Regions from separate parts of the Pseudomonas caspiana genome, predicted to be linked through region 3. Evidence: riboswitches for the same ligand, from Rfam matches in the RefSeq annotation. Region 3 holds a riboswitch; each other region holds the start of a gene.
The links. A riboswitch is a leader RNA that binds a small molecule or an ion and turns the genes downstream of it on or off. The one in region 3 is predicted to bind cobalamin.

Region 1 (6,524 bases), 2.0 Mb from region 3:
GCTCTTTCGGAGCTGGTGTCAGGAAAAATCAGCGAGTTTTGTAGGTGAGTGGTAGTGCGTGTAAGTCAGAGCGTCACAGTTGACCTTATCGTCGGAATGCCGCCCAGACCAAGCCCGGCTCCCACAGGGAAATGCGATTCATGTGGGAGCCGGGCTTGCCCGCGATTGGTTCAACTCAAATCCGGAGGCAGGCCCTTCAAGGCTTCACTCCAGCCTGCTGCGTCTTCGCTCCCGTCACCCGCCAGATTTTGTTACCCACATCATCGGCTACCAGCAAACCACCCTGATGGTCATTCACCACTCCGACCGGACGACCTTGGGCTTTTTCATCGGCATTGAGAAAACCGCTCAACAGGTCAATCGGCGTGCCCGCTGGTTTGCCATCTTTGAACGGCACGAACAGCACCTTGTAGCCGCTGTGCGGTTTGCGGTTCCAGGAACCGTGCTGGCCAATGAACATCCCTTCGTTGAATGGCGCGGGTAAGGTTTTGCCGTCGGCGAACACCAGGCCGAGTGAAGCCGTGTGCGGGCCCACTGCGAAGTCAGGCGCGATTGCCTTGGCAACAAGGTCCGGATTTTGTGGTTTCACGCGCTCGTCCACATGCTGCCCGTAATAGCTGTACGGCCAGCCGTAGAAAGCGCCGTCCTGAACCGAGGTCACGTAATCAGGTACCAGGTCGCTGCCGATTTCGTCACGTTCGTTGACTGCCGTCCACAACTTGCCGGTGGTTGGTTCCCAGTCCATGCCATTTGGGTTGCGCAGGCCTGAGGCGAAGATGCGATGGGTTTTGCTCACCGGGTCGACTTCCCAGATTGCCGCCCGACCTTCTTCGGCTTTCATGCCGTTTTCTGCGACGTTACTGTTCGAGCCAACGGTGACGTACAGCTTGCTGCCGTCTTTGCTGGCGATGACGTTTTTGGTCCAGTGGTGATTCAGCGTACCGCCTGGCAAATCGACAACCTTGGTCGGCTGCGCGCTGATCGACGTTTCGCCATCCTTATAAGGAAAGCTGATCAGGCGGTCGGTGTCGGCGACATAGAGCGTATTGCCGACCAATGTCATGCCGAACGGTGAGTTGAGGTTTTCCAGAAATGCCGTGCGGGTTTCTGCGACGCCGTCGTGATCCTTGTCTCGCAGGAGGGTAATACGGTTGGGGCTAGGCACGCCGGCCCCGGCGCGGCCCATGACTTTTTTCATGACCCAGCCACGAACGCCTTGATCGTCATCGGGCTTGGGCGGCGAATTGGTTTCGGCGACCAATACATCGCCGTTGGGCAGCACGTACAGCCAGCGCGGGTGATCAAGGTTTTCAGCGAAGGCGGCGACCTGGGTGCCCGCTGCCGCGACAGGCTTGCCACCCTGCGGCCAACCGACGGCCGGTGCGATGTTGACGGTCGGGATCAGGGTCTTGTTGGGCTCTGGTAGCTTCGGAGCCGGGCCTGTGCCGTCGGTGACTTGCAAGGTCGAGGACTCGCCACAGCCCGCGAGGCCAGCGGCAAGCACGAGCAAGACGGCGTAGTGCGGTTTGAGCGTGAACATGGTGGATCTCCGTTACGGGCAGTGGTGCATTAAGGGGTAGAGGCCCTCACTCTGTTGAGGTTCAACCCCTGTGTTGATTGACGCTCCCGGGTCAACGCTCTAACCTGCGCGCTTGTTTCAGGTGCTCAACGTCTGCGGACTGATTGAGTGAAACAGGGAAGCCGGTGCGTTCGCTTTTTTTCGAGCTATTCCGGCGCTGCCCCCGCAACGGTAAATGAGTGAAAACTGCGCAATCTGCCACTGTGCTCCGGCATGGGAAGGCGCGCAGCCGGGTTCGCCCGCTCATGAGCCCGGAGACCGGCCTGATCCATTCAACAGCATCACGGCGGGCGATGCTCTGCGCATGACCTGTGGTCGTGCTGTCAGTCTTTGCTTTGCCTTCCGTCTGCTTTCGCGTGCCCTCAAGCGGAGAGCTGAGATGAACGAATCCCCTGAACGTGACGAACGCCATCTGGCGCGCATGCTGCGCAAGAAAGCCGTCATGGATGAGCGTATTGCCAGCGCCCCTAACGAATGCGGTTTGCTGTTGGTGTTGACCGGCAACGGCAAAGGCAAAAGCAGCTCCGCCTTCGGCATGCTCGCCCGTGCGATGGGCCACGGTATGCAATGTGGCGTCGTGCAATTCATCAAGGGCAGTAACAGCACCGGCGAAGAATTCTTCTTTCGGCGTTTCCCCGAGCAGGTTCGTTACCACGTGATGGGCGAGGGCTACACCTGGGAAACCCAGGACCGCCAGCGCGATATCGCCGCAGCCGAAGCCGCCTGGGAAGTGTCCCTGGAAATGCTTCGTGATCCGGCCATTGGTCTGGTGGTGCTGGACGAACTGAACATCGCCCTCAAGCACGGTTATCTGGATATCGAGCGAGTGCTCAGTGACTTGCAGGCGCGTCCGCCGATGCAGCACGTGATCGTCACTGGTCGCGGCGCCAAGCCGGAAATGATCGACATGGCTGACACGGTTTCCGAAATTACTGTGGTCAAGCACGCCTTCCAGGCAGGCATTCGCGCCCAGAAAGGCATAGAGCTGTGAGCATACTTTCATGAGCGAGCCGCGCCACTGTCCGGCAGTTCTAATCGCCGCGCCCGCTTCGGGCCAGGGCAAAACCACCGTCACCGCTGCACTGGCTCGCCTGCATCGCAATCAGGGCCGCAAGGTTCGGGTGTTCAAGTGTGGGCCGGACTTTCTCGACCCCATGATTCTTGAGCGGGCCAGCGGTGCGCCGGTCTATCAGCTCGACCTGTGGATGGTGGGCGCTGATGAAAGCCGTCGCCTGTTGTGGCAGGCTGCGGGCGAGGCCGATCTGATTCTGATCGAAGGCGTGATGGGCCTGTTCGACGGCACGCCGTCCAGCGCTGACCTGGCTCGTCATTTTGGTGTGCCCGTATTGGGCGTGATCGATGGCACAGCCATGGCCCAGACATTTGGTGCGTTGGCCCTGGGGTTGGCGCGCTACCAGCCGGACCTGCCGTTCGCTGGTGTACTGGCCAACCGCGTCGGCACCGTGCGGCATGCGCAATTGCTTGAAGGCAGCCTGACCGAAGGTCTGCGCTGGTATGGCGCGCTGTCTCGTGAAACCGGAATCGAACTGCCAAGCCGTCATCTCGGATTGGTACAGGCCAGCGAACTGAATGACCTGGACCTGCGCCTCGACGCAGCCGCAAATGCCTTGGCCAGCACCTGCGAAGTGGCCTTGCCGCCCGCCGTGACCTTCGCCGCCCCGGACATTATTCCGGCCGAACCACTGCTTGAAGGTGTACGCATCGCCATCGCTCATGACGAAGCCTTCGCCTTCACCTATGGCGCGAGTCTGGATTTGCTGCGGGCGATGGGCGCAGAGCTGGTGTTCTTCTCGCCGATCCGCGACAGCGTTTTACCTGAAGCGGACAGTCTCTATTTGCCGGGTGGTTACCCAGAGTTGCATCACGTCGCGTTGAGCCAGAACACGTCAATGCTGGCCGCCATCCGCGAACACCACCAGGCAGGCAAACCGTTGCTGGCTGAATGCGGCGGCATGTTGTATCTGCTTGATGCCTTGACCGATGTCGACGGGCTGCGGGTTGAGCTGGTTGGCTTGCTGAAGGGCGAGGCCGTGATGCAGAAACGTCTGGCAGCCCTGGCGCTACAAAACGTCGCATTGCCCGAAGGCGAGCTACGCGGCCACACTTATCACCATTCGCTGACCAGCACCGAGTTGCAGCCCATCGCCCGTGGTTTAAGCCCCAATGGTGGGCGCGGCGCGGAGGCGGTCTATCGCGACGGGCGCATGACGGCGTCCTATGTGCATTTCTATTTCCCTTCCAATCCCCAGGCGGTTGCGGCGCTTTTCAAACCATGAGTGATCACGCGTACAGCGCCGAAGAACGTGCTGCGGTCTATCGCGCCATTGCCGAGCGACGGGACATGCGGCATTTCAGCGGTGGCAGCGTCGCGCCCGAGTTGCTGACACGTCTGCTCGAAGCGGCGCATCAGGCACCCAGCGTGGGCTTGATGCAGCCCTGGCGGTTTATTCGCATCACCGACCGGACGTTGCGTACGAACATTCAGGCGCAGGTTGAGGCGGAGCGGATTCGTACCGCCGAGGCCTTGGGCGAACGCGCCGATGACTTCATGAAGCTTAAAGTCGAAGGCATCAACGATTGCGCAGAAGTCCTCGTTGCCGCGCTGATGGATGATCGCGAAAAACACATTTTCGGCCGTCGCACACTGCCGGAAATGGACCTGGCGTCGTTGTCCTGCGCCATTCAGAACATGTGGCTGGCAGCGCGTGCCGAAGGGCTGGGTATGGGCTGGGTTTCTCTGTTTGAACCACAAGCTTTGGCTGACTTGCTGGGCATGCCCGAGGGTGCGAAACCTTTGGCGATTCTGTGTCTGGGGCCGGTGACCGAGTTTTATCCGGTGCCGATGCTGGTCATGGAAGGCTGGGGCAAAGAGCGCCCGCTGAACGAAATGCTGTTTGAAAACCAATGGGGAGCGGATCAATGAGTGTGGCGCTGTTGAGTGTTGCCGGGGTGGCGCTGGATGCGTTGCTGGGCGAGCCGAAGCGTGCTCATCCATTGGTCGCCTTTGGTCGTTACGCTGACCGGATAGAGAAGCGTTTCAATTCGGGCGGTCGCGGCTGGCGTAGCCATGGCGTCACGGCGTGGTTTATCGCGGTTATCCCGTTGACCCTGTTGGCGACTGCGTTGAGTTGGCTGCCTTACATTGGCTGGCTGGTGGAAATCCTTGCGCTGTATTGCGCACTGGGTTTACGCAGTCTGGGCGAGCACGTTGAGCCGGTGGCTCAGGCGTTACGCTCGGACGACCTTGAAGAGGCGCGCCGTCGGGTCGGCTATCTGGTCAGTCGCCAGACCTCGGAACTGGACGCCACCGAAGTCGCCCGCGCCGCCACTGAGTCGGTACTGGAGAACGGCAGTGATGCGGTGTTTGCTGCGTTGTTCTGGTTTGCGGTTGCCGGGGCGCCGGGCGTGGTCTTGTACCGATTGAGCAATACGCTGGACGCCATGTGGGGTTATCGCAATGAGCGTTTCGAGCGTTTTGGCTGGGCGGCGGCAAAGATTGACGACGTGCTCAACTACATTCCTGCAAGGCTGGTGGCGCTGACCTACGCGTTGCTAGGCAAAACCCGTCTGGCTCTGCGCTGCTGGCGCACTCAAGGCCCGACCTGGGACAGCCCAAACGCCGGGCCGGTGATGGCCGCTGGCGCGGGTGCTCTGGGTGTCGAACTGGGCGGTGCCGCGATTTATCACGGCGAACTGCATCAGCGTCCGCAGTTGGGTGAAGGTGTGCCCGCTGACGCTAATTCCATTGATCGCGGCTGGCAATTGGTGCAGCGCGGTGTGTGGTTATGGTTGTTAGTGTTGTGCATTGGAGCCGAATTTTATGCTTGAACATGGCGGTCGCCTGCGCAGGGCAGCCAGGCAATACGGCATCGATGAAGCTGACTGGCTGGACCTGTCCACGGGCATTGCACCGTGGGCGTTCCCGATTCCAGCGATCCCGGCAGCCGCCTGGCATCGTTTGCCTGAAGCCGATGACGGTCTGGAGCAAGCCGCCTGTGTTTATTACGGCGCAGCGCGAGCGTTACCGGTCGCCGGTTCCCAGGCAGCGATTCAGGCCCTGCCGCGTTTGCGCAGTGCCGGTAAGGTCGGCGTGTTGTCGCCTTGCTATGCCGAGCACGCTCATGCCTGGCGCAGCGCGGGCTTTTTAGTGCGCGAAGTGCTTGAGCATGAAGTGGATTACTTCCTCGACAGCCTCGACGTACTGGTAGTGGTTAACCCGAACAATCCAACCGGCTTGATGCTCACCCCGGAACGCTTGTTGAAGTGGCAAGCACGGCTGGCAGAGCGGGGTGGCTGGCTGGTGGTCGATGAAGCCTTTATGGACAACACGCCGGACTTGAGCCTTGCGGCCCACACCGGCTTGGCCGGTCTGATCGTGCTGCGCTCGTTTGGCAAGTTCTTCGGGCTTGCCGGTGTGAGGTTGGGATTTGTACTGGCTGAGCCGGGTTTGCTCAAATCCCTGGCTCAGGAAATCGGCCCCTGGAGCGTCAGCGGTCCCACGCGAATTATCGGCGAAGCCTGCCTTAAGGATGTTCAGGGGCACCTCGCGCAACGTAGCCGCACTGATCAGGCCAGTGAGCGGCTTGTACAGGTCCTTACGCGCCACGGGCTTCAGCCAAGCGGTGGCAGCGCGCTGTTTCAACGGGTCATCACCCCGCATGCGGAGGTGCTGCATGAGTTCTGCGCCCGGCGCGGCATTCTGTTGCGCTTGTTCGTCAGCGATAACCCGCTCGATGGCAGTCTGCGCTTCGGTCTGCCGGACACTGAAGCCCACTGGCAGCGTCTGGAGAAGGCGCTGATCGAGTTCAACCAAAGCCTGCCCAGCCAGGAGCAGCCATGACTACGTTGATGGTGCAGGGCACCACGTCCGACGCGGGCAAAAGTACGCTGGTAACGGCGCTGTGTCGCTGGCTGACGCGTCAGG
Region 2 (6,524 bases), 720 kb from region 3:
GAGCACCCTGAGTTGACCGCGCCAGGCTCACAGGACCAACTCGACGCCAACAGCAGGGAAGTATTGAGCGACGGCACGCTCTATTTCCCTTATGTGGGCAGAATCCAGGCCGGTGGCAAGACCGTTGGGCAAATCCGCGAACAACTGCGCATGGGCTTGTCGCCGCAATACACTGAGGTCAAGGTTGACGTCAAAGTACTGCGCTACAACAGCCAGCGCATCCTGCTTTCGGGTTCGTTCAAAAGTCCCGGTCCGCAGCCGATCACCAATATTCCATTGAGTCTGGTGCAGGCAATCAGCACCGCAGGCCTCGATCTGACTGACGCCAACCTCGCAGGGCTGACCCTGCGCCGCGATGGCAAGGACTATGTGATCGATGTCGACTCGCTGAACCGCAAGGATTCGCAACTGAGTAAGGTCTTCCTGAAAAATGGCGACTATCTGCACTTGAACAGTAACTCCAAGAACAAGATCTACGTGCTGGGCGAAGTCCAGCGGCCGCAGGTCATCTCCTTCGGGACCACCAGCGTGACACTGCTCGAAGCCTTGGGTAACTCCGGCGGCCTGAGCCCGGACAGCGCTGACGGTGACGCGGTGTATGTGATCCGCGGTGCCGAAAACCAGGCCAACGCCCGTTCAACGGTCTATCACCTCCTGGCAAAAAAACCGACTGCCTACCTGCTGGCCAAGGAGTTTGAACTCCAGGCCCAGGACGTCATATTTGTCGGCCCGGCGGACATCACCCGCTGGAGCCGCTTCGTCAGCCAACTGCTCGGCTCAGCCAACGTCATCCAGACAGGCGCTGCTTTCAGAAACTGACATCCGTCACAAAAACGTCCCCGCATCTGCCGATTGCGGGGATTTTTTTGCCTGCGATTTGGCAGCAAGTGTTGCCACAGCAACAGCGAATCAACAGTTGAGGGTGGCATTGAGCATCCCGCGATGTTGTCAGGACCGGGATTCACAGATATTTATTTTTAATTTCAATAACTTGAATAATTAATCCGCGCTGGCATGCATGCTGCTTTGACTTGCCTACGCTTTTTCAAGGAATTCAGCATGTTAGTAGTTTCACTGTCAGGTAGCCCCGCCCTTAAATCCCGCTCAGGCGTGGTACTGGAACACGCGGGCCGTTGGCTGCGCGCCAAAGGTGTAGACGTCACTACCCTGCGAATCCGCGATTTCAACGCTGAAGATCTGATCTTCGCCCACTTCGACAGCCCGCAAGTGCTGGACTTCATCGAAGCCGTCAAACAGGCCGACGGGTTGCTGATTGGTACGCCGGTGTACAAGGCCTCTTTTTCAGGTGCACTGAAAACCCTGCTGGACCTGCTTCCTGAGCGGTCTCTGCACGGCAAGGTGGTTTTGCCATTGGCCACCGGTGGCAGCATCGCACATATGTTGGCGGTGGATTACGCGCTTAAGCCGGTGTTATCGGCGCTTAAATGCCAGGAAGTCCTGCACGGAATTTTCGCGATCGACAGCCAGATCAGCTACGCCGATAACGAACAAGGCGGCGATCTGGACGACATTCTTCAGGAGCGTTTGCAGGAAGGCCTGGAGCATTTCTACCTGGGTCTGCAGCATCGCGTTCAAGCGCGGCAGAAACAGGCCGGAGGGCATTTGCGATTGGCGTTGTGAACGGGTAAACCTGTGGGAGCCGAGCTTGCTCGCGATAAGAGCGCTGCGGTTCAACGCCGAAATTGCAGCGCCTGTATCGCGAGCAAGCTCGGCCCCCACAATTGATTAGCGTAAGACTTCAGGCCATCACCCCTTCAACATCGGATACAGCGAAACCACCAACAGCACCGCCATCCCCCAGTTAAACACCCGCAGCCAGAACGGATCGCGCAGTGCGTTGCGCAGCAGACTACCGAAAGCCGTCCAGATACTGACCGTTGGCAGGTTGATCAGCGCAAACACCGCCGAGATGATCACCACATTGGTGAAGTACCCCTGCAGCGGCGTGTAAGTGCTGATCGCACCGACGGCCATTACCCAAGCCTTGGGGTTGACCCACTGAAACAGTGCGGCCTGGATAAATGTCTGCGGCTTGCCCTCCTGGCCCGTGGCGTCAGACGCCGGACCAGACGTGGCGATTTTCCACGCCAGATACAGCAAATAGGCCGCGCCGACATAGCGCAGGACGGTGTACAGCAGCGGATACGCCTGAAAGGCGGCACCCAAGCCCAGTCCCACTGCCAGCACCAGACTGAAAAACCCGCAACAAATACCCAACATGTGCGGCACCGTCCGGTTGAACCCGAAGTTCACACCCGAGGCCAGCAGCATCATATTGTTGGGTCCGGGCGTCACCGACGTGACGAATGCAAACAGGGCAAAGGCAAGCAGTAGATCGAGGGAAAGCGACATGGAGCGGTCCAGACTTCAAAGGGCAGGCCTTCACTCTATCGAACCGACAACCAAAAACACACGAACAGTCAGGTGAAGATTCAGCCGGCACAGTTCCGGGTAGATACCGTTTTATTCAGAACTGTATCTAGCGGATTAACCCTGACGATCCTGGCCGACCTCAGCGTTATCAGCGCTGATCTCGCCACGGCTGTCGAATTCGCGAACCGCTTGCATCTGCGGCTCAGCCAGCAGTTTGGCCTTGGCGATTTGATACTCATCAAAAGACAGCCCACGGCGATTCAGATCTTCCATCGCCAACTGGTGAGTTTCCTGAGCAGTGTAAGGGCGCAGCTCAACGGCGTGATGGGTGGAGCAACCGGAGACAACAGCAACGGTCAACAACAGGGCAAAAGCGTAAATGCGGTTCATGAGAGCCTCCGGATCGGGTTCATTTCGGGAATGAACAAAGGTTACGCCCGGGGCCGTTTACGCAGAAATCACTGCTCTTGATAGTCGGTATTGCTGGGAGGGAAATTGTCAGAAATGCAATCGCTGTCGTGCGGCAAACATTGGACCTGTAGGAGCGCACGAGCACCTACAGATCCTTCAAGCAGTACTCAAGCCCGCCACTTACCCCAATACTCCAGCGAAGTACGCCACAGGCAGATACCGATAAAGTACGCCGACATGGTGAACCACACGCCCATGACTACTGGACCGTTATGCGGATGGTTAATGATCAGCAACGCGCTGCTGATCAACCAGATGGTCGTCACCACAATATTGAGCGGCATGAAACGTCGTACCCGGAACGGATGGAGAAACTTCATCCGGGTCAACGTCAGCAATGCCAGGCCAATAATCGTCAGGAACGTCACCCAAGGCGACGGCTGAATGATGTACAGACACAGTGCCACCACGTTCCAGGCTGCGGGGAAGCCCTGGAAATAATTGTCCTTGCTCTTCATTTCCAGATTGCAGAAACAAAACAGCGACGAAACCAGAATGATCGCCGTGCTCAGCAACAACGTATAAGGCGGCAGCGGGATGTAGCTATAAATGAACAACGCCGGAATAAATACATAGGTCAGGTAATCAATCACCAGATCCAGAACCGAACCGTCAAAGCCCGGCAATACCGACTGCACGTTGAATTTGCGCGCCAGCGATCCATCAACGCCATCCACCGCCAGCGCCAGGCCCAGCCACAGCAGGCACGCCTTGGCCTGGTCATCGAACAGGGCAATGGTCGCCAGGAATGCAATGACCACGCCGGTGGCGGTAAAACCGTGGGCACCCCAGGCTTTCAGCCAGGCCACTCGTTGAGTCGATATCACAGGAAAATGTCTCCAAAAGGTGAAGCGGACCAGTGTAAGCCTGGTTGGATGCACTATCGACCGGCCATCGGTCGAGAAGGTTCACCACCGGGAGCGGTTAACACCCGTCCAGTTACGGCTTGCATCATGCGCCGAGCGAGCGAAACGCACGATAAAAAAATGAAGGGTGCTGGCCAAAACAGGAAAAATCACCACTCTTTTGAGCTTATCCATTACCATGCCGCCCGTCGGTTTCCAAACGGGATTAATAGGGAATCCGTGATGGCCCAAGGGTCGTCAACCGGAACTGCCCCCGCAACTGTAGGCGCTGAGCCCTGCTCCATAGATGCCACTGGATAAAACCGGGAAGGCCCGAGCATGGCGATGATGCGTCAGTCAGGAGACCTGCCGACATCAGGAAGCTACACCATCGCTGCGGGCGCAACCCCGTGAAGCGGTCACGTGCTTTCTGGCAATTGACCCACCGGCGGGGTGTCCGGGGAGTACATCCGTCAGCACGGCGGCGCAGCCGTGATTGATTGACCCTGCCGAGCCTTCGCCAGCAGCAGTCGTGATGTGTATCCAGCCAGAACACCATCGTACGGATAACCGTTCGAATGGAGATCGTTTTTCATGTCTTTGCCTCGTTTTGCTGTATTGCTCGCTGGCCTGGGTTTCTGCGCACTGACGCTGGCTGCCAGTCCGGCCCCTGCCCTTGCAACAAAGTACCCGCTGACCCTCGATAACTGCGGGGTACCGCTTACCTTCGCCAAGGCCCCCGGCAAAGCCGTGACCATTGGCCAGTCAGCGACTGAAATCCTCTATTCCCTTGGGCTGGCCGACAAAGTGGTCGGGACTTCACTGTGGTTCAACAACGTGCTGCCGCAGTTCAAGGACCTCAACGACAAAATCCCGCGTCTGGCCGATAACGATCCGAGCTTCGAAGCGGTGATCAACAAGCGCCCTGAACTGGTGGCGGTGCAATTCGAATGGATGGTTGGCCCGCAAGGCGTGGTCGGCACCCGGCAGCAGTTCAGCGAAATGAAAATCCCCACCTACCTCATGCCATCTGACTGCGAAGGCAAAGACAATCTGGTGGGGGCAGACGGCACGCGCCTGCGGCCCTTCTCCATCGACAGCCTGTACAAAACCGTCGATCAACTGGCGCAGATCTTCGACGTCCAGGCCCGTGGCAATGAGTTGAACGCAGACCTGCAAGCACGCCTTGCCAAGGCTCAGGCCAGCGTCAAAGACAAACACTTGAAGGACGCTTCGGCAGTGTTCTGGTTTTCCAGCGCAGACCTCAATGTCGACCCTTATGTAGCCGGACGCAAAGGCATCCCGGCGTTCATGATGGACACCCTGGGCATCCGCAATATCGTAGAGTCCGATGAAGAGTGGCCTACCGTGGGCTGGGAAACCATCGCCAAGGCCAACCCGACGATTCTGGTACTCGCACGGATGGACCGTCGCCGCTTCCCGGCCGATGACTTCCAGAAAAAACTGGAATTCCTCAAGACCGACCCGGTGACCAAAAACATGGATGCAGTGAAACACAACCGCATCGTGATCCTTGATGCTCAGGCCATGGAGGCGACGATTCGCACCTTCGATGGCATTGACGAACTGGCTGGCGCCATCGACAAGTTCGACCTGCACCCATGACAGCGCAGTTCGCCGGTCGCTTGTTACGCAAGATTTGCCTGCACGGGGCCTGGGTGCTGGCCGTGTTGCTGGTGGCGATTGTCGCGGGCATTGCGATTGGTGAAACGCCCATAAGCCTGTCACTGGTGTTTCAGGTGCTGGCCAACAAGCTCTGGGGCGCCGGTTTCATACTGGACCCTATTGATGAAGGCATCGTCTGGAATTACCGCCTGACTCGCGCACTGGTCGCGGCTGCCTGCGGTGCGGGTCTGGCCATTTCAGGCGTGGTCCTGCAATCGCTGTTGCGCAACCCGCTGGCCGATCCTTACCTGCTGGGCATTTCCGCCGGAGCTTCGACCGGTGCCGTGCTGGTGGCGATCATCGGCGTTGGCGCGGGTGCCATCTCGTTGTCAGCCGGAGCCTTTGCCGGGGCCATGGCCGCTTTCGTGTTGGTCGCTCTGCTCGCTCGCAGTACCGGCGCAGTCAGTGGCAGCGGGCAGATCATTCTCGCGGGCATCGCCGGTTCACAACTGTTCAACGCCCTGACCTCCTTTCTGATTACCAAGTCGGCAAATTCCGAACAAGCGCGCGGCATTATGTTCTGGCTGCTCGGCAACCTCAGCGGCGTGCGCTGGCAATCAGTCACGCTGGCGGTGCCGGTGGTTGTGATCGGTCTGGCGGTGTGCCTGTGGCATCGGCGCTCGCTGGATGCGTTTATGTTTGGCAGTGATTCTGCCGCTGCCCTGGGTATTCCGGTGCGCCGGGTTCAGGTGGTATTGATCGCCACCGTGGCGCTGGTCACGGCAGTGATGGTCTCGCTGGTGGGCTCTATCGGTTTTGTCGGTCTGGTTGTACCCCACGCGGCGCGCTTGCTGGTCGGCGTGCGTCACGGTCGGTTGATTCCCGTCAGCGCATTGGCCGGAGCCGTATTCCTGATTGCCGCTGACGTACTGTCTCGCACCGCGATCAAGGGCCAGGTCTTGCCAGTGGGGGTAATTACCGCACTGATCGGCGCACCGGTATTCGCCGTGATCCTGATCAAAGCCAAGGGGGGTCGATGAGCACTCTGAAACAGCCGGCGACCGATATCGACCGCAATGTGTTGTCGTGCTCTGGCCTGAACTGGTCGATCAAAGGCGTACCCATTGTCCGGGATGTCGCGCTGCAGCTACGACGCGGTGAAACCCTGGGTCTGATCGGCCCCAACGG
Region 3 (6,524 bases):
GTACAGCATGCTGCGCAACCGGTCCCATACCAACGTCGCGTTCTTGCTGGGTGAGTCTTATCGTTACCAGCCAGGCCTGGACACGTTGACGATTTATCCGGGGATGTTGGCGAGCTACCCCAATTTCATGTTCAACGTGCCTGCCAGTCAGGTGCCTGAGTTTGTTCAGCTCATGCAGCAAGCCCGGCATCAGCAGGAGTTTGAGAAGATTGTTGAACGTTGGGGCGTACGCCGTAGCAGTCCGCAGTTCTGGTCGTACTTTCATGACCTGACTCGCTATATTCAGGAAACCGATCCTGTCGAGGCGGGGGTGATGGATATGAATCGGTACGAAAATCTCTAGATTTGCGCCGTCCTTATTGGGCAAGCCTCGCTCCTAAATGAGATCGCATTTCTCATGTAGGAGCGAGGCCTGGTTTGGGCGGCATTCCGACGATAAGCGCGCCTCTTTTTCCCTGTCTGACCCACGCTCCACATGGCCCGCAGCCATCTACCGCTGACCGGAAATCTCATTTTTTCATGACCTTTTAGGAACTATCACGGTCCGACCCCGTGAGTGTCCTTGTGCATGCTGATGTTTTTTGCAGCCCTGGATTGTTGTTTAAAGAGGCAATGAGGTTTGTGATGTTGATTTCGGTTCAAGCCCTGCGGGCACTCGCCGCGTGGGTCGTTGTGTGTCATCACTTCATGCAGATTTTTTTCAATTTCCACGCCAGCGGCCCGGTTGGCGACTTCTTCGTGACGAAGGGGGCAGTGGGGGTTGATATCTTTTTCGTCATCAGTGGCCTGGTGATCTTCCTTTCTACTCAGAACAGTGAAATGCCTGCCAGCCGCTTTATGCTCAATCGCATTATCCGGATTGTTCCTGCGTACTGGTTCTACACTGCAGCCATGGGCTTGCTACTGGTGTTTGCAGCGCCGCTGCTGCCACACCAGGTGATCAACTGGCAGACGTTCATGCTGTCGCTGTTTTTCATTCCGGCCGAGAATCCCGGTGGTTACGGCCTGTACCCCACGCTGAACGTAGGCTGGACGCTTAATTACGAGATGTTCTTCTATCTATTGTTCTCCACGGTTTTCCTGTTCAAGCAGCGTCATCGACCCTTGATTGTGGCTGCAGCGCTGTTTGCGGTGTGTGAGGTGCTGGCGCGTTCCGGTCTGATCAGCCGTTTCTACGGCAACGACATCATTTATGAGTTCTTGCTGGGCATTGGCATCGGCATCATTTATCGCAAGGGCTGGATCAAAGAAGGGTTCTGGCTACCGTTGCTGGGTATCGCCACAGGACTGGTGGTCATTTATCACTTGGGTGCTGATCAGCAGCGGTTGCTTAACTGGGGCCTGCCAAGTGCATTGATTGTGCTGTCGTGCATCGCCATGGAACCGGTATTCAGGGGTAACAAGATTCTCAAGGTGCTGGGTGACTGTTCCTACTCGGTCTATCTGCTCCATGTTCTGGTGCTGTACGGCGGCTGGCTCGCCTCGCAACACTACGACCTCAATCCCTATCTGGTTTTCGCTATCTGCGTACCGGTCATCGCGCTGGGTGCATGGATCAGTTATGAATGGCTGGAGAAGGGCCTGTACCGGCGCATGAAGGGCTGGCTGGACGAAAGACGCGCCAGAAATGCTTCTCAAGCGCTTTCCTGACAAAAACACTAGGACTTTGTACGAAGCTGGGGATTGGCGTAAACTGCCCGCACGTCTGCGAGGAATTTTCATGACCGCTATTACAATTACCGATGCTGCCCACGATTACCTGGCCGATCTGCTGGAAAAGCAGAACACCCCGGGCATCGGCATCCGCGTGTTTATTACCCAACCTGGCACCCAGTACGCTGAAACCTGCATTGCCTACTGCAAGCCGGGCGAAGAAAAACCGGAAGACAAGGCCATTGGCCTGAAGAGCTTCACGGCCTGGATTGACGGCTTCAGCGAAAACTTTCTGGATGATGCCGTTGTTGATTACGCCACCGACCGCATGGGCGGCCAGCTGACGATCAAGGCACCCAACGCTAAAGTGCCAATGGTCAATGCTGATAGCCCGATCAACGAGCGCATCAACTATTACCTGCAAACCGAGATCAACCCAGGGCTGGCCAGCCACGGCGGTCAGGTCACGTTGATTGACGTGGTTGAAGAGCAGGAACAGCACATCGCTGTTCTGCAATTTGGCGGCGGTTGTCAGGGTTGCGGTCAGGCTGACGTGACGCTGAAGGAAGGCATCGAGCGCACCTTGCTTGAGCGCATTCCAGAACTGCACGGCGTGCGTGACGTGACTGACCACACGCAGAAAGAAAACGCTTACTACTAAGCTGTTTGCTGCGCAGTATCAAAAGCCCCGACGTGTTCGGGGTTTTTTGTGTGATCGGGATACCTGAGCATGCCGCGGTTATAAGTTGCAATGCTAATCCTTTGTGGGAGCTGGGCTTGCCCGCGATGAGGTTGGTTAACTTTTAGATCGCGTCACCCTCATCGCGGGCGAGCCCGGCTCCCACAGTAAATTGTGCTTAACGCGTGCCCTCATACTTCCTGAACAAATGCGCATGCCCGGCGCGGTACAGCGATGACTCGCTGAATGCATCGCTGGACAGCACACGCCCCACCAGAATCAGCGCCGTGCGGCGAAAACCTTTCTCTTCAACCCTGGCTTCGATATCCGCCAGAGTGCCGACGACCCAATCCTGATCCGGCCAACTGGCGCGATGCACCACGGCGATCGGGCAATCTGCTCCGTAGTGGGGTGTCAGTTCGGCGACGATCTTTGATAGGTTATTGACCCCAAGATGAATCGCCATGGTTGCCTTGTGACGGGCAAGATCGGCCAGCGCTTCGCCTTCGGGCATCGACGTCTTGTCCGCGTAACGGGTCAGAACGACCGTCTGAGAAATATCCGGCAGGGTCAGTTCAGTCTCCAGCAACGCAGCACAGGCTGCAGTCGCCGTAACGCCCGGGATGATCTCGAACGGAATATTCAATTCACGCAAGTGGCGAATTTGCTCGCCAATCGCGCCATACAGGCTTGGGTCTCCGGAGTGCACACGGGCCACATCCTGACCTTGTTCATGAGCGGATTTCATCAAGGCGATGATCTGTTCCAGGTGCAACTCGGCACTGTTGCTCACCTGAACCGCCTGGTGACCTTCCAGAACGGCGGCAGGCACTAGCGAGCCTGCATAGATGATCACCGGGCAACTGCGGATCAGCCGCTGGCCTTTGACTGTGATCAGCTCAGGATCGCCGGGGCCTGCGCCGATGAAAAAGACCGTCATGAAGACTCCAGATGTGAAGGGACAAAAATAGCGATTATCAGCTAATTGGCCGAGCAATGGCCAAAGCAAAAGTGGCGTGCAAGGATTTCTTGCGAGTTATCAGCAGCTCGGCAGCGCCTGACTGGCTTGCCGAAGCCAGCGCGGCGCTTTCTGCGATGCCATAGCAACCGGTGTGTTCAAAGGCGATCTCTGAGCGATGACTGAGCTGCGACTCGTAGGCGGTCAATTGTTCCGGGCTGAAGAAACTCAACGGCAAATCAAGCTCAGTCGCTAATTCCAGCAGGCCTGGCTCCTGGCTTTTCAGGTCGATAGAGGCGAGGGCGCTGATGTCTTCACGGCGCAGATCATGACTTTCAAGGCTGCGCTCAATAAGCTCCAGCAGCGCCGCTGCGGAGCAACCACGTTGGCAACCCAAGCCTGCCACCAGGATCGGCCGCTTGTTATCAAACAACATATAACTCACTGAATTGAAATGTTTTTCTGTAGGAGCTCACGAGCGCTGCGAGGCAGCGACGAGGGTGTATCCGGCGGGACGCCATCGCTGCCTCGCGGTGCTCGTGAGCTCCTACAGATCCAATGTTTGCTGCGAGCCAGCTTATGTCAAATTTGCTCAAGATCAGGCTGGGTCGAGATCAGGATTGTTGCGACGGAACAGCCACGTGCTGATCAGCCCCATGGCGATCCAGAACACCGCGTTGGTCAGCAGCGAAGCCATCACGAATTGCGACTCCAGCGCTTCTGGTGCCAGGCTTTCATGGGTTTCAGGCTGCGGAGCGCCAATGAGGTGAGGCACTACCAGAATCGCCACGCCCAAGGCTTTCAACAGCCAGTTCTGGGCAAAGACGATCAGCGCGAGAGCAACAGCCGTCGAGGCTGCCGTGCCGATCCACCAGATTTGTCGCTGATTGAGGTCCGCAGCAGCGGTGCCCGGCAGCTCAGGTGGCAGGCCCAGCGTTGGCGCCAGGGTAAACACGGCAAAACCGGCCAGCCCCCAGAACAGGCCTTGGGAGGTTTTGCCCGGCGCTCGCAAGGTGTACAGCGCCGCCAGCATCAGTGCGAAGCCGACCGCGACCACCAGATTGCCACCCGTGGTCGAGACGATGCGCTGCCAGCCGTCTTCCGGCGACCAGGCTTCGTCGTCATGCACGTGACCCGCCGGTGCGGCCTCGTCGTGAGCGTGATGATGGACCTGTTCGGCAGGTGCGTTTTCATAGGTTTCAGCCTGCAGGATCAACGGCGTAATCCAGAAACTTTGCAGCAGGGTCAACAGCAGGGCGGCAAGCAGGCCAGTAAACCCGGCCGTTTGAGCGATTCGCTTGAACATGGCGTCAGGTCTCAATGGCAAGGAAAGGCGGCGCTGTGCCGGGTATCGTGAGCGGCATTGTGTACCGCTTCGATGTGGGAGAAGCCCGCGAAGTACACCAGGCAGGCACCAAGAATCGCTGCGCTGATGGCGGCGGTCAGGCGTTGGCTTCGGGTGGTTGCAGTGCTGGCGGAATGGCTGGCTGTACTGATCGACATGGCGCTTCCCTCTGGATGTCGGCAAGCAGGCATGCGCAGCAATATCCCGCTGACGAAAGTCAGGGGAGTGCAACTGCGCCCGCCCACCGCGGGTTCGTTATTTGTTTCATGTCGGGCCGGTCTCCGGGCTTGTGAGGGGCCGAGCGCTCGATGGCGTTCAACCTGCAAGAATCGCCTTCCCATGCCGTGATCGGCACAGTGGATCTGATTCTTCGCTCACTTACCGTTGCGGGGGCAGCGCCGGACTTGCACAGACCAAAGGCCTGAACGCACCGGTTTCCCGTTTCACCCCGTGAGGGGCACCCGTAACAAGGCGTGTAGGAGAGCATGCGCCTGCATGGAACGTCAATCAGTCGATTGACCTGCCCGCAGTCACTGCGTAGCCTTGCAGGTTCGAGGTTCTCCAGCTGATCCAATGGCATGGAGCTAAGACGGGAACGCGGTCGATGCCGCGGCTGCCCCCGCAACTGTAAGCGGTGCTGATTTATCGCACAGTCTCTGCAAAGCCACTGCGCAGCCTCTGTCTGTGCGGGAAGGCGCAATGACTGCCCCGGAGATGCTCCGGGTGCGCCGCAAGCCAGGAGACCTGCCTCGATTCGGGCCTTGTGCCCGACGAATTCTCACTACAACCGGGCGGGGTGATCCGGTGGCGAATCGTATCTCTGTGGCTACACATTTGTGGCCACACAGGGTTTTCGTCCTGCTTGCCCGCCGTATTGCCAAAGGGCATCCGATGAAAACACTGGCCAAACTTCCCGTCACTATCGTTACCGGCTTCCTCGGTTCGGGCAAAACCACCTTGCTGCGCCACATGCTGGATAACGCGGAAGGTCGGCGCATCGCCGTGATCGTCAATGAGTTCGGCGAGCTGGGCATTGACGGCGAAATCCTCAAGCAATGCACCATCGGTTGCACCGAAGAAGAGGCGGTTGGCCGTGTTTACGAACTGGCCAACGGCTGCCTGTGCTGCACCGTTCAGGAAGAGTTCTTCCCGGTCATGCGTGAACTGGTGGCACGGCGTGGCGATCTGGACCACATCCTCATCGAAACCTCCGGCCTGGCGCTGCCAAAACCACTGGTACAAGCCTTCCAGTGGCCAGAAATTCGTAATGCCTGCACCGTTGATGCGGTCATCACTGTCGTCGACAGCCCCGCAGTTCTCGCAGGTACGTTTGCTGCTTTCCCTGATCAGGTCGACGCACAGCGCAAGCTGGATCCGAACCTGGATCATGAATCGCCACTGCATGAGTTGTTTGCTGATCAACTGGCCAGCGCTGATCTGGTAATCCTCAACAAGTCCGACATGATCGACGCTGCCGGTCTGGCCGCCGTGCGTGCCGAAGTCTCCGAAGAGCTGCCGCCAGCGGTCAAGGTCATCGAAGCCAGCAGCGGTCGTCTGCCTATCAATGTCTTGCTGGGCCTGGGTGCTGAATCCGAGCAGCATATCGATGGACGCAAGACCCATCATGATCATCACGAAGGCGATGACCACGATGATCACGATCACGACGCGTTCGATTCCATTTCAATCAAACTGCCCGAAGCTGACGACAGTCTGTTGCTCGATGCACTGACCCAACTGGTCGTGCAGCACGGCATTCTGCGGGTCAAGGGTTTCGCCGCCATACCGGGCAAGCCGATGCGCTTGCTGATTCAGGGCGTGGGTACGCGTTTCGACAAGCACTTCGACCGCGCCTGGGGGGCTGACGAAGAGCGCGCCACTCATTTGGT

Region 1: it holds a riboswitch for cobalamin, as region 3 does, so the genes downstream of both, cobO (cob(I)yrinic acid a,c-diamide adenosyltransferase) here and ABRP31_RS15045 (CbtB-domain containing protein) in region 3, are expected to answer to the same signal.
Region 2: it holds a riboswitch for cobalamin, as region 3 does, so the genes downstream of both, ABRP31_RS18290 (ABC transporter substrate-binding protein) here and ABRP31_RS15045 (CbtB-domain containing protein) in region 3, are expected to answer to the same signal.

The regions. Positions count from the first base shown of each region.
Region 1 is NZ_CP167995.1:1,295,548-1,302,071, forward strand. Features, by position in the region: gene ABRP31_RS05875 (sorbosone dehydrogenase family protein) at 197-1,540, opposite strand; cobalamin riboswitch at 1,643-1,861, shown strand; gene cobO (cob(I)yrinic acid a,c-diamide adenosyltransferase) at 1,959-2,570, shown strand; gene ABRP31_RS05885 (cobyrinate a,c-diamide synthase) at 2,581-3,876, shown strand; gene bluB (5,6-dimethylbenzimidazole synthase) at 3,873-4,523, shown strand; gene cbiB (adenosylcobinamide-phosphate synthase CbiB) at 4,520-5,428, shown strand; gene cobD (threonine-phosphate decarboxylase CobD) at 5,421-6,440, shown strand; gene ABRP31_RS05905 (cobyric acid synthase) at 6,437-6,524, shown strand, end outside.
Region 2 is NZ_CP167995.1:3,993,668-4,000,191, forward strand. Features, by position in the region: gene ABRP31_RS18265 (polysaccharide biosynthesis/export family protein) at 1-819, shown strand, start outside; gene ssuE (NADPH-dependent FMN reductase) at 1,060-1,641, shown strand; gene ABRP31_RS18275 (LysE family translocator) at 1,768-2,373, opposite strand; gene ABRP31_RS18280 (hypothetical protein) at 2,509-2,784, opposite strand; gene pcsA (phosphatidylcholine synthase) at 2,973-3,692, opposite strand; cobalamin riboswitch at 3,904-4,099, shown strand; gene ABRP31_RS18290 (ABC transporter substrate-binding protein) at 4,305-5,336, shown strand; gene ABRP31_RS18295 (iron chelate uptake ABC transporter family permease subunit) at 5,333-6,376, shown strand; gene ABRP31_RS18300 (ABC transporter ATP-binding protein) at 6,373-6,524, shown strand, end outside.
Region 3 is NZ_CP167995.1:3,275,394-3,281,917, reverse strand. Features, by position in the region: gene ABRP31_RS15075 (fatty acid cis/trans isomerase) at 1-343, shown strand, start outside; gene ABRP31_RS15070 (acyltransferase) at 625-1,650, shown strand; gene nfuA (Fe-S biogenesis protein NfuA) at 1,721-2,314, shown strand; gene cobM (precorrin-4 C(11)-methyltransferase) at 2,511-3,272, opposite strand; gene ABRP31_RS15055 (cobalamin biosynthesis protein) at 3,310-3,726, opposite strand; gene ABRP31_RS15050 (CbtA family protein) at 3,889-4,596, opposite strand; gene ABRP31_RS15045 (CbtB-domain containing protein) at 4,608-4,793, opposite strand; cobalamin riboswitch at 4,890-5,115, opposite strand; cobalamin riboswitch at 5,173-5,402, shown strand; gene cobW (cobalamin biosynthesis protein CobW) at 5,527-6,524, shown strand, end outside.